Variovorax paradoxus: one gene and its partner. Each later gene encodes a partner of the first gene's protein in a complex. Links are inferred from orthologs where the notes say so. Each region holds a gene or a part of one and is shown on either strand. Other genes may lie near its edges.

Region 1 (7,420 bases):
AGATGCCGGCGTGCGCGTGCAGATGCATGCGGCCACGGTCGACGGCATGGGAAGCTTCAAGTCTCAGTTCAAGAAAGCCGACGCCAGCGGCGCCACCTACGCGCTGATTTTCGGCGCCGATGAACTTGCGCGCGGCGAAGTGACTCTCAAGTCGTTGCGCGACGGAAGCGGTGCGCAGAGCGCCCGCAGTCTTGCCGAGGTGGCCACCTGGGCCGCCACCCTACAATCGCCGGCTCCCAACACCTGATACGCATGGCAACCCATCTCGATCTCGACGAACAGGAACAGCTCGACCAGCTCAAGCATTTCTGGAACACCTACGGCACCCTGATCACCTGGGTGGTATTGCTCGTGGCCGGGGCTTTCGTGGCCTGGAACGGCTGGCAGTATTTCCAGCGCAGCAAGGCGGCGCAAGCCGCCGCGCTCTACGACGAGGTCGAACGCAGTGCGCAGTCCGGCGACGTCGAACGCATCCAGCGCGTGCTGGGCGACATGAAAGAGCGTTTTGCCAAGACCGCCTACGCGCAGCAAGCCGGCCTTCTCGCGGCCAAGGCGCTGTACGAGAAGGGCAATGTGGATGGTTCGCGCGCGGCCCTCGGCTGGGTTGCCGAAAGTGCCGTCGATCCGGGCTACAAGGCGGTGGCCAAGCTCCGGCTGGCGGCCGAACTGCTCGACAGCAAGTCGTACGACGATGCGCTCAAGCAACTCTCGGGCGACGTGCCCAAGGAGTTCGAGCCGCTCGTAGCCGATCGCAAGGGCGACATCTACATGGCCCAAGGCAAGCGCAACGAGGCGCAGGCCGAATACCGCAAGGCCTGGACCGGTCTTGGCCCGACGTCCGACTACCGGCGCCTGGTCGAATTCAAGCTCAATGCCTCCGGCGTCGATCCGAAAAGCCTGGCACCTGTGATCACGGTCACGCCGGCAGCCCCCCAAAAATCCTGATCGCCATATGAATTCCAAGCGTTTCATGCCTGAGTCGTCTGTCCTGCGCGCGGGTTCGGCCATTGTCCTGGTCGCCATGCTGGCCGCCTGCTCTGGCACCAGCAAGCCCAAGCCGGCCGAACTGCCCGCCAACCCCGCCCTGTTCGGCGTGCGCCAAGCCTGGAGCGTGCGCATCCCGGCGGTGAGCTTTCCGCTCGCAGCCGATGTCAGCGGCGACATCGTGACCGTGGCGGGTGCCGACGGCACCGTGGTCGCCATCGATGCCCGTGCCGGCCGCGAGACCTGGCGCGGCAACGTGGGCGCCAAGCTGGCGGCCGGCGTCGGCAGCGACGGTTCGCTGGCTGCGGTTGTCACCGCCGACAACGAGCTGGTGGCCATCGAGGGCGGCAAGGTGCTCTGGAAGCAGCGCCTTTCCGCCCAGGCCTTTACCGCACCGCTGGTGGCCGGCCGGCGTGTTTTCGTGCAAACCGCCGACCGCAGCATCAGCGCCTGGGACGGCCAAAGCGGCCGTCGCCTTTGGCTGCAGCAGCGCACCGCCGAAAACCTCGTGCTGAGGAAGTCGGGCGTGCTGATTGCGGTGGGCGACACCCTGGTTTCTGGCATTGGCGGGCGCCTGGTCGGCATGAATCCCGGCAACGGCACCTCGCGCTGGGAGGCTCCAATTGCCGCACCGCGCGGCACCAACGACGTGGAGCGCCTGGTCGACCTGACTGGCAGCGTAAGCCGCGTCGGCGACACCGTCTGCGCCCGGGCCTACTACGCCAACGTTGGCTGCGTCGACACCGTTCGCGGCCAGTTGCTCTGGACCAAGCCGGCATCCGGCGCCGAAGGCGTGAGCGGTGACGAAAGCTTTGTGTACGGCACCGAATCGGACGGCAGCGTCACAGCCTGGCGCCGCGCCGACGGCGAGCGCGCGTGGCAGTCGACCCGCTTCAAGAACCGCGTTCTCACCGGCCCGTTGGCCGTCGGGCGTTCGCTGGTCATCGGCGAAAACACCGGGACGCTGCACTTTGTATCGCGTGAAGACGGCGCGCTGCTCAATCGCGTCACGCCCGACGGCTCTGCCATCGGCGTTACCCCGGTCATGGCCGGCAATACGGTTGTGGTCGTGACGGCCAACGGCGGTGTGTTTGGCTATCGCCCTGAATAACTTTCTCGAAGGCCCGCCCATGAAAACCGCGCCAATGAAAGGCCGGCCATGAAGCCGGTCGTGGCCCTGGTCGGGCGTCCCAACGTCGGCAAGTCGACCCTTTTCAACCGCCTCACGCAGACGCGCGACGCCATCGTTGCCGACTTTGCAGGGCTCACGCGCGACCGCCACTACGGCAACGGCCGCCTGGGCAAGCACGAGTTCATCGTGATCGACACCGGCGGCTTCGAGCCCGATGCCGGCAGCGGCATCTACAAGGAAATGGCCAAGCAGACGCGGCAGGCCGTGGCCGAGGCCGACGTGGTGATCTTCGTGGTCGACGCGCGCGAAGGCCTTTCAGCGCAAGACCACGACATTGCCAACGAGCTGCGCAGGCTGGGCAAGCCATGCGTGCTGGCCGCCAACAAGGCCGAAGGTATGCATGACGGCACCAAGCTCGTCGACTTTTATGAGCTGGGCTTTGGCGACGTGCACGGCGTTTCCGCGGCGCACGGGCAGGGCATGCGCGACCTGGTCGAACTGGCACTCGCGCCGCTGAATCTTCCGGATCCGAACGACGAAACCGACGAAGACGACGTCAACAAGCCGATCAAGCTGGCGGTGGCCGGACGGCCGAACGTGGGCAAATCCACGCTCATCAATACCTGGCTCGGCGAAGAGCGGCTGGTGGCGTTCGACATGCCGGGTACCACCCGCGACGCCATCTCGGTGCCGTTCGAGCGCAACGGCCAGCGATTCGAACTGATCGACACGGCCGGCCTGCGCCGCAAGGGCAAGGTGTTCGAGGCGATCGAGAAGTTCTCGGTGGTGAAGACGCTGCAGGCCATCGAGTCGGCGAACGTCGTGCTGCTGCTGCTCGATGCCACGCAGGGCGTGACCGACCAGGACGCGCACATTGCCGGCTACATCCTCGAAAGCGGGCGGGCGGTGGTGATTGCCATCAACAAGTGGGACGCGGTCGACAGCTATCAGCGCGAGCAGATCCAGCGCCAGATCGAAACCCGCCTGCCGTTCCTCAAGTTCGCATCGCTGCATTTCATCTCGGCCATCAAGCGCCAGGGCCTCGGCCCGGTGTGGCAAGCCATTGCGCAGGCCCACAAATCGGCCACCCGCAAGATGTCGACGCCTGTGCTGACCCGATTGCTGCTGGAGGCGGTGCAGTTCCAGTCGCCCAAGCGCGCGGGCATGTTCCGCCCCAAGCTTCGCTATGCGCACCAGGGCGGCATGAATCCGCCGGTGATCATCATCCACGGCAATTCGCTGGAGCACGTCACCGAGGCGTACAAGCGCTTTCTCGAAGGCCGCTTCCGCAAGGAATTCGACCTGGTGGGTACGCCCTTGCGCATCCAGTTCAAGAGCTCGCAGAATCCTTTTGCCGACAAGGACGACTGAGCAGGCTTGGCTACCGATGGCAGCCAATGAGCCGAGGCTGCGGCGGAAGTTCCGCCTTTTGAGAGACGTTATTTTTCAAAGGCTTTTGACCCCGCCTGCTGCGGCGCAGAAACCCTGTGTTAAGGTCATCTCTCCAACAACTACTCTTGAACACGGAGAATATCGTGAGCAATAAAGGGCAACTTCTACAAGACCCGTTTCTGAACACCCTGCGTCGCGAGCATGTGCCGGTTTCCATTTATCTGGTGAACGGTATCAAGCTGCAGGGCCAGATCGAGTCTTTCGACCAGTACGTCGTGTTGCTTCGCAACACGGTGACACAAATGGTCTACAAGCACGCCATTTCCACTATCGTGCCGGGTCGTGCCGTCAACTTCTCGGCTGCCGAGAACGACGACGCCGCAGCCTGATCGCGCGGAGCGCGGCGGTAACCACCGCCGCGCTTTTTCCATATTTGATCCCGCTTGTCTGAACTGAACTCCCGCCAGGAAGGCGCCGCCGTTCTCGTCGGCGTCGATTTCGGGCTGCCCCATTTCGACAGCGAACTCGAGGAACTCGGCCTGCTTGCGCAGACCGCAGGCCTCGCGCCTGTCGCCCGGCTCATCTGCAAACGCAAGGCGCCCGACGCGGCGCTTTTCGTCGGAAGCGGCAAAGCCGATGAAATCAAGGAACTGGCTGCGATGCACCAGGCCAGCGAGGTCATCTTCGACCAATCGCTGAGCCCTGCGCAGCAGCGCAATCTCGAGCGCCAGCTCGACGTGGCGGTGTACGACCGCACTTTCCTCATCCTCGAAATCTTCGCGCAGCGCGCCCGCTCCCATGAAGGCAAGCTGCAGGTAGAGCTGGCGCGGCTGCAGTACCTCAGCACGCGCCTGGTCCGCCGTTGGTCCCACCTAGAGCGCCAGACCGGCGGCGCAGGTGTGCGGGGCGGCCCGGGCGAAAAGCAGATCGAACTCGACCGCCGGATGATCAGCGAATCGATCAAGCGCACGCGCGATCGGCTGGCCAAGGTGCAGAAGCAGCGCGGAACACAGCGCCGCCAGCGCGAGCGCCGGGAAACCTTCAACATCTCGCTCGTCGGCTACACCAACGCGGGCAAGTCTTCGCTCTTCAACGCGCTGGTGAAGGCCCGCGCCTATGCGGCCGACCAGCTTTTTGCAACGCTCGACACCACCACGCGCAACCTGTACCTTGGCGACGCCCGCCGGCAGGTCTCCATTTCAGACACCGTCGGCTTCATCCGCGACCTGCCGCACGGCCTGGTCGACGCGTTCAAGGCCACCCTGCAAGAGGCCGTCGATGCCGACTTGCTCCTGCACGTGGTGGATGCTTCCAACCCGCATTTCCCCGAGCAGATGGCCGAAGTGCAATCGGTTCTGCGCGACATCGGCGCAGACACTGTTCCGCAGCTTCTGGTGTTCAACAAGCTCGATGCCCTTGAAACTGCACAGCATCCGCTGCATCTGCAAGACGAGATGGAAATCGACGGCGTGCAGGTTCCGCGTATCTTCCTGAGCGCGCGAAGCGGCGAGGGCGTGCCCCTGCTGCGAGCCGAACTGGCCCGCCGGTCGGGTTCCGTGGGCGATACGATGACCCCAGAGGCCGACACTGAATTGCACGATACCGCCAATTGATTGGGCACAATCCCGCCACTGACAAGAGAACGAAGCGAATGAATGCAAAGCCAGCGTGGAGAGGGTTTCTGGGCATGTTCAACCTGAACGATGGCCGGTGGGGTCGTGGCGATGAGCCCGCATCCAACGGCGACCGCCCGACCGGCAACCGACCTCCCGACGCAGACCCACCGGGCGCCCCGACGCCCCCGCCCTCGGGCAACAACAACCAGAACAACGGCAACCGCCCTCGCGGGCAGGGTCCCAACCAGGGGCCGCCGGATCTCGACGAACTCTGGCGCGATCTCAATCGCAAGCTCGGCGGCTTCTTCGGCGGCAAGGGTGGCGGCAACCGCCCCAGCGGCAACGATGGCGGCGGCAACGGCTACAGGCCCGACATGAAAAACGCCGGCTTCGGGCTTGGGCTCGTGGCCATCGTGGCTGTTCTCATCTGGCTGGGTACCGGTTTCTTCATCGTGAACGAAGGCCAGCAGGCCGTGGTGACCCAGTTCGGCCGCTACAAGGCAACCGTGGGCGCAGGTTTCAACTGGCGCCTGCCGTATCCCATCCAGCGCCATGAAGTGGTCGTGGTCACGCAGATCCGTTCCACCGACGTGGGCCGGGACGCCATCGTGCGCACAACCGGCCTGCGCGAATCGGCCATGCTGACCGAAGACGAGAACATCGTCGAGATCAAGTTTGCCGTGCAATACCGCCTGAGCGATGCGCGCGCCTACCTGTACGAAAGCAAGTCGCCCACCGAAACCGTGGTGCAGGTGGCCGAAACCGCCGTGCGCGAGGTGGTGGGCAAGATGAAGATGGATGCGGCACTTGCCGAAGAGCGCGACCAGATTGCGCCTCGCGTGCGTACGCTGATGCAGACCATCCTCGACCGCTACAAGGTCGGCGTCGAAGTCGTCAACATCAACTTGCAGCAGGGCGGCGTGCGCCCGCCCGAACAGGTGCAAGCCGCGTTCGACGACGTGCTCAAGGCCGGGCAGGAGCGCGAGCGCGCCAAGAACGAAGCGCAGGCCTACGCCAATGACGTGGTGCCGCGGGCAACGGGTACCGCATCGCGCCTGAAGGAAGAGTCCGAGGCCTACAAGGCGCGCATCGTTGCGCAGGCGCAGGGCGATGCGGGCCGCTTCGCCGCCGTGCTGGCCGAGTACCAGAAGGCGCCGCAGGTCACCCGCGACCGCATGTACACCGACGCCATGCAGCAGATCTACGCCAGCACCACCAAGGTGCTGGTCGACACCAAGCAAGGCTCCAACCTGCTGTACCTGCCGCTCGACAAGCTCATGCAGGCGAGCGGCAACAACCAGGCAACGCCCGTCGATGCAGCCAGCCCCAGCGTGGCCGGCACGGCGCCCGCCCAGTCCTCGGTGATTCCCGTGGCCCCCGCCGCCGGCGACAACCGCGCCCGCGACGGCCGTTCGCGCGACCGCGACGTGCGTTGAAAAGGCTAAGAAGAACATGAACAGAATCGGATTCATCGCCTCGTCGATCCTCGTGCTGCTGGTGCTGCTGAGCTCGACCCTCTTCGTGGTCGACCAGCGCCAGTTCGGCGTGGTGTATGCCCTGGGGCAGATCAAGCAGGTCATTACGGAGCCGGGCCTGCATTTCAAGCTGCCGCCGCCGCTGCAGAACGTCTCGTACATCGACAAGCGCCTGCTCACGCTGTCCAGCCTCGACACCGAGCCCATGCTCACGGCCGAGAAGCAGCGCGTGGTGATCGACTGGTATGTGCGCTGGCGCATCACCGATCCGCAGGCCTACATCCGCAACGTCGGCCTCGACGAGAGCGCGGGCGCCACGCAGCTCAACCGCGTGGTTCGCAACGCCTTCCAGGAAAACATCAACAAGCGCACCGTGCGCGACCTGATCTCCGTGCGCCGCGAAGCCCTCATGGCCGACGTGCAGCGCGAAGTGCTGGCCGTGGTGAAGGGCGCCAAGCCTTGGGGCGTGGACGTGATCGACGTGCGCATCACGCGTGTCGACTATGTGGAAGCGATCACCGAATCGGTCTACCGCCGCATGGAAGCGGAGCGCAAGCGCGTTGCCAACGAGCTGCGCTCGACCGGCTATGCCGAAGGCGAAAAGATCCGCGCCGACGCCGACCGCCAGCGCGAAGTGATCGTGGCCAACGCATACCGCGACGCGCAGAAGATCAAGGGCGAGGGCGATGCCCAGGCCGCCGCTGCCTACAGCGAGGCCTTTGGCCGCGACGCGCAGTTTGCGCAGTTCTATCGCAGCCTCGAGGCCTACAAGCAGAGCTTCAACAAGAAGAGCGACGTGATGGTGCTCGATCCGTCGTCCG
Region 2 (7,568 bases), 1.4 Mb from region 1 along the record:
CGCGTCCTGTGGAAAGGCGCGATCAGCTTCGGCCTCGTCCACATCCCGGTGGCGCTGTACTCGGCCACCACCAGCCAGAGCATCGACTTCGACTGGCTCGACAAGCGCACGATGGACCCCGTGGGCTACAAGCGCATCAACAAGAAGACCGGCAAGGAGATTGCGCGCGAGAACATCGTCAAGGGCATTGAATACGAAGACGGCGAATACGTGGTGCTGAGCGACAAGGAAATTGCCGACGCGTACCCCAAGACCACGCAAACTATCGAGATCGAGACCTTCGTGCCAGCCAACGGCATTCCGTTTCTCTACCTCGAGCGCCCGTATTACGTGGCCCCCATCAACCGCGGCGCCAAGGTGTATGCGCTGCTGCGCGAAACGCTGCAGCGCAGCGGCCGCATCGGCGTGGCGCGGGTGGTGATCCAGACCAAGCAGCACCTGGCCGCACTGGTGCCCGTGGGCCCGGGGCTGGTGCTGAACCTGCTGCGCTGGGGCACCGACATCCGGCCGTGGACCGAGCTGCCGCTGCCTTCGGAAGACGCGAAGAAGGCCGGTCTGAACGAACGCGAGATCAAGATGGCCGAGCAGCTGGTCGAGGACATGAGCGCCGACTGGGACCCCGACGAATACAAGGACGAGTTCAAGGACGAGATCCTGCGGCTGGTCGACCGCAAGGTGGCCGCGGGCCAGACCGAGACGGTGACGCAACCCGAGCCCGAAGAGGGACAGGCAGTGGAAGGCCGCGGCGCAAAGATCATCGACCTGACCGAGCTGCTGCAGCGCAGCCTGCGCAAGGGCGGCGGTGCCAAGGCGTCCACCAAGGCCGCCGACGCGGGCGAAGACGACGACGACGAAGAAGAGCCTGCCAAGCCGTCCGCGAAGAGCAGGACCACCGCCAAGGCCAAGCCGAAGACCAAGGCCCACGCCAAGACCGCTGCAAAAAGCACCAGCGGCAGTGCCGCCGGCAAGCGCAGTGCCGCCAAGACCGCCCCCGCCCGGCGCCGCGCAGCATGAACGGCCGGGAGAGCGGCGGAATGGAGGCCCAGGCACCGCGCATCACCCATGCGGAACGCCTGATCGACGCCGCCAGCGGCGTCACCAAAGGCGACCTCGCGGCCTACTACGCCACCGTGGCGCCGCTGATCCTGCCGCACCTGAAGGGCCGCCCGGTGGCGCTGGTGCGTGCACCCGAGGGCGTGGGCGGGGAGCTGTTCTTCCAGAAGCATGCGCAGCACAGCGACATCGCGGGCATCAAGCTGCTCGACCCCGCGCTCGACCCGGGGCACGACCCGCTGCTGCAGATCGACACCGCCCGGGCGCTGATCGGCGCGGCGCAATACAACACCATCGAGCTGCACACCTGGAACGCGACTTCGCGTGCCATCGGCAAGCCCGACCGCATGACCTTCGACCTCGACCCCGGCGAGGGCGTCGACTGGCAGCAGATCCAGGAGGCGGCGCTGCTGGTGCATGTGCTGCTCGACGAACTCGGCCTGCCCTCGTTCCTGAAGACCAGCGGCGGCAAGGGGCTGCACGTGGTGGTGCCGCTCAAGCGCGAGCTTGGCTGGGACGAGGTGCGGGGCTTTTCGCGGGCCATCGTCGAGCACCTGGCGCGCATTGTTCCGGACCGCTTCGTGGCCAAGAGCGGTCCGCGCAACCGCGTCGGCAAGATCTTTGCGGACTATCTGCGCAACGGCTTCGGCGCAACCACGGCCAGTGCCTGGTCGGCACGTGCGCGGCCGGGCATGGGCGTGTCGGTGCCGCTGGCGTGGGAAGAACTGCCCGATCTGGACAGCGCCGCCCACTGGACGGTGGCCAACATTGCCGATCGCCTTGCCGTGGGAAACACGCCGTGGGACGCCATGGAGGGCAGCCGCACGGGCCTTCGCGCCGCCATGCAAACGATGGGCTACATGCCCCAGTGAAGCGAAGCCGGCGCGCCTTGCCGGACCGCCCGCCTATTGCAGCACTTCGTTGGTCGTCACTTCGAAGCGCTGCAATGAGTTGGCGCCGAACACCATGGTGATCGGCACGTCGGCCGCATCGCGCCCGCGTGCAATCACGATGCGGCCGATGCGGGGCACGTTGTGCCGCGCATCGAAGGTGTACCAGCGGTCGCCCAGGTACACCTCGAACCAGGCGCTGAAGTCCATGGGGTACGGCACGGGCGGAATGCCGATGTCGCCCAGGTAGCCGGTGGCGTAGCGCGCCGGAATGTTCATGCAGCGGCACAGCGTGATGGCCAGGTGCGCAAAGTCCCTGCAAACGCCCGTGCGCTCGCGAAAGCCCTCGAGCGCCGTGCGCGTGGCCCGCGCTGTCTGGTAGTCGAAGCGCAGGTGTGCGTGCACGAAGTCGCAGATGGCCTGCACCCGATGCCAGCCCGGCGTCACGCGGGAGAAGTTGTTCCACGCAAACTGCAGCAGCTCGCTGTCGACTTCGCAGTAGCGGCTCGGCAGCAGAAAGGGCAGCGTCGATACCGGGAGGTCGGCGGCTGCGTGCTCCACGGCGCTGTAGTCCACCGGGTCGGTCCAGCCGGGATCGAACACCACGGCATGGTTGCGCAGCCGCACGCTTTCAACCCCCGCTGGAATCCGCACCCGCGCGCAGTGGTTGTCGAAGGCGTCCATGTAGTAGTCGGTATGCAGCGGCGGGCTGATGGTGATGTGCTCGCCGTCCTGCAGGTCCGCCGCGCGCGACGGATGCACTTGCAGCATGTAGATCAGCGCCGTGGGTGCCGTAACGGCGAGTTCAATGTCGAAACCGATCTCTATCTGCATGTCGTTCTTCCCTGTGGGCCGAGTATGTGTTCTGTCCAAGTGCGCAAGCAGGCTTCGTGCCTCCTTTGTTGATGCTATCGGCACCCCCGCGCCGCAGCATGCGGGCAGAGGCGCAAAGCCGCGTAGGTGCCAGCCCGGTGCTGTCGGCGCGTTCCTACCTTGTGCGCATCACCTCTCCCACAAGCGAGGGCGAGGCGTCACTACGGGTAACAGACTGCGGCAAACATAACCTTTCGAATCGCTCGCAACGCCTTCAAATCGGCTCTCATTGCCCTTACCGGCTGCAGCGCAAGCATCACGTCTTGTTCAATCTGTTCTGCTGGAGCGAATCATGGATATCTCTGCGTTGTTCGATTCACTCACCGGTACTTGGGGGGATGAAATCCTGTTCTGGGTGGTGGCCGCAGTGGCGGGTTTCATCTGCCTGATCGCGTTGGTGAACGTGCTGGACCTTTTTCTCGATAACGAAGTTGACCCCCCCATGAAAGATCCTCGATGACGCCACAGAACAAGGCCGCCGCCGGACGCCGATCGAAGGCCACGGACGGCACCAACGCCAAGCAGCAGCAACTCGAAGGCTTCGCGACCGATCATGCGCCCAATCTGACGACCAACCAGGGTCTTCAGATTCCCGACAACCACAACTCGCTCAAGGCAGGACTGCGCGGGCCCACGCTGCTCGAAGACTTCATCCTGCGCGAGAAGATCACGCACTTCGACCACGAGCGCATTCCCGAGCGCGCGGTGCACGCCCGCGGCTCGGCGGCGCACGGTTTCTTCCAGGTCTACAAGTCGATGTCGCAGTTCACCTCGGCCGACTTCCTGCAGGACCCCGATGCGAAGACGCCCGTTTTCGTGCGCTTCTCGACGGTGGCCGGCGAACGCGGATCGGCCGATACGGTGCGCGACGTGCGCGGCTTCGCGGTCAAGTTCTACACCCGAGAAGGCAACTACGACCTCGTGGGCAACAACATCCCGGTGTTCTTCATCCAGGACGCGATGAAGTTTCCCGACCTCGTCCACGCCGTCAAGCCCGAGCCGCACCACGCGATGCCGCAGGCCGCGAGCGCGCACGACACCTTCTGGGACTTTGCCTCGCTCATGCCCGAGAGCACCCACATGCTGATGTGGGCCATGTCGGACCGTGCCATTCCGCGCAGCTACCGAATGATGGAAGGTTTCGGCGTTCACACCTTCCGCTTCGTCAACCACCGCGGCGAGAGCCACTTCGTCAAGTTCCACTGGAAGCCCAAGCTCGGCATCCATGGCCTGGCGTGGGACGAGGCGCAGAAGATCGCCGGCAAGGACCCCGACTTTCACCGGCGCGACCTGTGGGAAGCCATCGAAAACGGCGACTTCCCCGAATGGGAGCTCGGCGTGCAGCTCATTGCGCCAGACAAGGCGCAGTCGCTCGGCTTCGACCTGCTCGACCCGACCAAGCTCATTCCCGAAGAGATGGTGCCGGTGCAGCGCATCGGCCGGCTGGTGCTCAACCGCAACCCCGACAACTTCTTTGCCGAAACCGAGCAGGTAGCGTTCCACCCAGGACACGTGGTGCCCGGCATCGACTTCAGCAACGACCCGCTGCTGCAGGGGCGCCTGTTCTCGTATACCGACACGCAGATCTCGCGGCTGGGCGGTGCCAACTTCCACGAGTTGCCCATCAACAAGAGCGTGTGCCCGTTCCACAACTTCCAGCGCGACGGCATGCACCGCCAGGCCATCGCGCGCGGCCAGGTGGCCTATGAGCCCAACTCGCTGGGCGACGGCAAGGAGTTCCGTGTCGACGGCGGCAGCGTCGGCTTCCAGTCTTACCCCGAAGAGATGGAATCGCCCAAGGTGCGCCGGCGCAGCCCGACCTTCGACGACCACTTCACGCAGGCGCGCCTGTTCTTCAACAGCCAGAGCGCGGCCGAGAAAGAGCACATCGTCGCGGGCTTCCGCTTCGAGCTCTCGAAGGTCGATGTTCCGGCCATTCGCCAGCGCATGGTCGACAACCTGGCGCACGTGGACGAGAAGCTCGCGCGCCGCGTGGCGGAGCCGCTCGGTATCGGCGCGCCCGATGCCAAGGCCGCTGCAGGCCGCGCGGGCTACCGCGAACACCGCATGACGCTGCCCATCTCCGAGTCTCCAGCGCTCAGCATGGCCGATACCGGCGACGGCACGATCCGCACGCGCAAGATCGCCATCCTGGTGGCGGACGGCATCGACTCCGCCTCGCTCAAGCCGGTTCGCGATGCGCTCGAGCAGGCCGGCGCGCGCTGCAAGGTGGTCGGCCCGCGCCTGGGCACCATTGCCAGCGCATCGAAGCGGCAGATCGATGTCGACATGACCTTCAGCAACGCACCGTCGGTCATGTTCGACGCCGTGCTGGTGCCCGGCGGCAGCGTGGGCGCGGCAGCCCTTGCGGCCACCGGAGATGCCGTGCACTTCGTGCTCGAGGCGTACAAGCACTGCAAGGCGATCTGCACGGTGGGCGAGGGCGTACAGCTGCTGTCGAAGCTCGGCATTGCCGCCGACGCGCAACCCGGCGACTTGCCTCCGGGGGTCGTGGTGGCGGCCACGCCTGTCACCAACCTGGGTGACAACACCGCGGCCACGCAGATTGCGCAGGACTTCGTCGCGGCCATTGCCAGGCATCGCCACTGGGACCGGGCCGACATCGAGTCGGTTCCGGCCTGAAGCAGGCAGGCACTCAAGTAGTCCGTTTGCGCTAGGCCTTCTTGCGAATAGCCGCCGCGGGAGGGCGCTCCTAGACTTTCCCCACGAGGCCTGAACGGCGCGCACTTCCGCGGCGTCGACCCCCGCAACCGCGGGCACACGGGCCGCGCGCGGGGGTCCAATGACGTGGTTTTCGAGAACGAGATGGGAGCGCTCGGCACGTCGTGCAGGCGTCGCGGGTGCTCTCGGGCTGGCTGGCATTCTCTTGCTGGCGCACGGGCCGGTGGCATTGGCGCAGCAGCAGGCGCCCAACGCCGAGGCGGCGGCCAGCAAGGCCGAGCAGGCCCGGCTTGCCGACACCGACACCTTGCTGGCATTGACCAGCGAGGGCGCGGTGCTCTACGGGCAAGACGCGGTCAAGCTCTCCGGCTACCAATACTGCAGCCAGGCGGTTGCCTTGGCCGAGGCCGGCGAGTTCAGGCAAAGCGTGCGCGCCGCCAGCAAGGCGCTGCACCTGGCCAATGCCACGCGCGACCCCAACCTGATGGCCATGGCCAACAGGGACCTGGCCATCGTCTACAGCTATTCGGGCCAGCTCGAGAAGGCCGAGGAATTTGCACGCGAGGCGCTCAAGCACCCGGCGCGCGACCCCAAGCTGGTGGTCGGCCCGGTGCAAAAAGTGATCGGCGACGTGCGCACCCGCCGCGGCGACTACGCCGGCGCCGTCATCAGCTACGACGAGGCGCTGGCCAACAGCTCGGCGCGCTATGCCCCGCTGGTGCAGGCGTCGCTCGTCAATGCGCTCATCGAGGCGGGCGATGCCGCAAGGGCGCGCTCTGTGCTCGGCGGCATGCCCGCACCCAGGGACGCGCCGCTCACGGCACAGCTCGACCGCACCCGCGCCCGGCTGCTGCTGGCCGAGAACAAGCCCGCCGAGGCGCGCGACCTGTACCGCGCACTCACCACGCGGCAGGTGGGCACCGACACCGAGTACTACCGCCTCTGGGCCTGGGACGGCGTGGCGCGCAGCGAACTGGCGCTGGGCCAGAAAGACGCCGCGGCCGAAGCCGTGGCCCGTGCGCTCGGCAGCGTCGACCAGGTGCGCGCCAGGTTCCGCAGCGAAGAATTCAAGATGGGCCTCTTCTCGGACCTGCAATCGGTGTTCGAGCGTGGCGTGTCCATCTACAGCGACGCAGGCGATGCGCGCCAGGCCTTCGAAGTGAGCGAGCGCAGCCGTTCGCGTGCGCTGCTCGATGCAGTGCGCGGCCGCGCAAAAATCAACGAACGCGCAGCGCACACGGTCGACCTGGCCACGCTGCAAGGCACGCTGGCGCCCGATGAGCGCGTGGTGCAGTTCCATGCGTTGCCCGACCGCCTGCTGGTGTGGGTCGTCGGCCCCGCCGGCATCGAGGCCAAGACCGTGGCGGTGCGCCGCGAAGAGCTCACCGAACTGGTGGAGGTGTTCCGCAACTCCATCGTGCGCGGCCGACGCGCGGCCATTGCCAACGCCGACAAGCTGGGGGCCGCGCTGCTCGGCCCACTGGGCTTGGCGGACGGCCAGCGGCTGGTCGTCGTGCCCCATGGTCCGCTGCATTACCTGCCCTTCCAGGCGTTGCGGCTCAATGGCCGCTACGTGATCGAGTCGCACCCCGTGGCGGTGGCGCCTTCGATCAGCATTGCGGTGCAGCTCGCGCAACGCACGCCGCGCGTGAGCGCATCGCTCACGGCTTTCGGCAATCCGCGAATCGAAGACAAGTACGACCTGCCCGGCGCCGAAGTCGAAGTGAAGCAGCTGGCGCAGCTCTTTCCGCGCAACACGGTGTACATGGGCGCGGCAGCCACCAAGACGCAGTTCCGCGACGTGGCCGCACGCTCGCCGCTGATGCACGTTGCAGCCCACGCAGAGGCCGATGCGGTCGACCCGCTGTACTCGCGCATCCTGCTGGCCAACGAAGGCGGCAAGCAAAACTTCCTGGAAGCACACGAAATTCTCGCGTTGCCGATGGACGGCACGGCGCTTGTCACGCTCTCGGCCTGTGAGTCGGGCCTGGGCCGCATTGCGCAGGGCGACGAGGTGCTGGGCTTCACGCGCTCCTTTCTCTCCGCCGGAAGCTCGAGCCTGATCGCATC

The links.
Region 2: the proteins of hfq (region 1) and katE are in contact, whole or in part, in a crystal structure (PDB 3VU3), measured with the Escherichia coli proteins. The link is inferred for Variovorax paradoxus from one-to-one orthologs.

Annotation. Positions count from the first base shown.
Region 1 is NZ_CP123990.1:1,817,081-1,824,500, forward strand. Bases 2,468-5,274 are described here. They hold hfq (RNA chaperone Hfq), read left to right. Parts: upstream 2,468-3,651; coding sequence 3,652-3,897; downstream 3,898-5,274. Other genes in these bases: der (ribosome biogenesis GTPase Der), read left to right, coding at 2,468-3,487; hflX (GTPase HflX), read left to right, coding at 3,952-5,121; hflK (FtsH protease activity modulator HflK), read left to right, coding at 5,196-5,274. Also shown: hisS (histidine--tRNA ligase), read left to right, coding at 1-247; QHG62_RS08915 (YfgM family protein), read left to right, coding at 253-945; outer membrane protein assembly factor BamB, read left to right, coding at 953-2,095; more of der, read left to right, coding at 2,144-2,467; more of hflK, read left to right, coding at 5,275-6,560; protease modulator HflC, read left to right, coding at 6,577-7,420. UniProt on the Escherichia coli protein: RNA chaperone that binds small regulatory RNA (sRNAs) and mRNAs to facilitate mRNA translational regulation in response to envelope stress, environmental stress and changes in metabolite concentrations.
Region 2 is NZ_CP123990.1:3,223,384-3,230,951, forward strand. The notes cover bases 2,911-5,865. They hold katE (catalase HPII), read left to right. Parts: upstream 2,911-3,272; coding sequence 3,273-5,459; downstream 5,460-5,865. Other genes in these bases: QHG62_RS15610 (hypothetical protein), read left to right, coding at 3,109-3,276; QHG62_RS15620 (CHAT domain-containing protein), read left to right, coding at 5,704-5,865. In the rest of the region: QHG62_RS15595 (Ku protein), read left to right, coding at 1-1,014; ligD (non-homologous end-joining DNA ligase), read left to right, coding at 1,035-1,925; QHG62_RS15605 (transglutaminase-like domain-containing protein), read right to left, coding at 1,959-2,777; more of QHG62_RS15620, read left to right, coding at 5,866-7,568.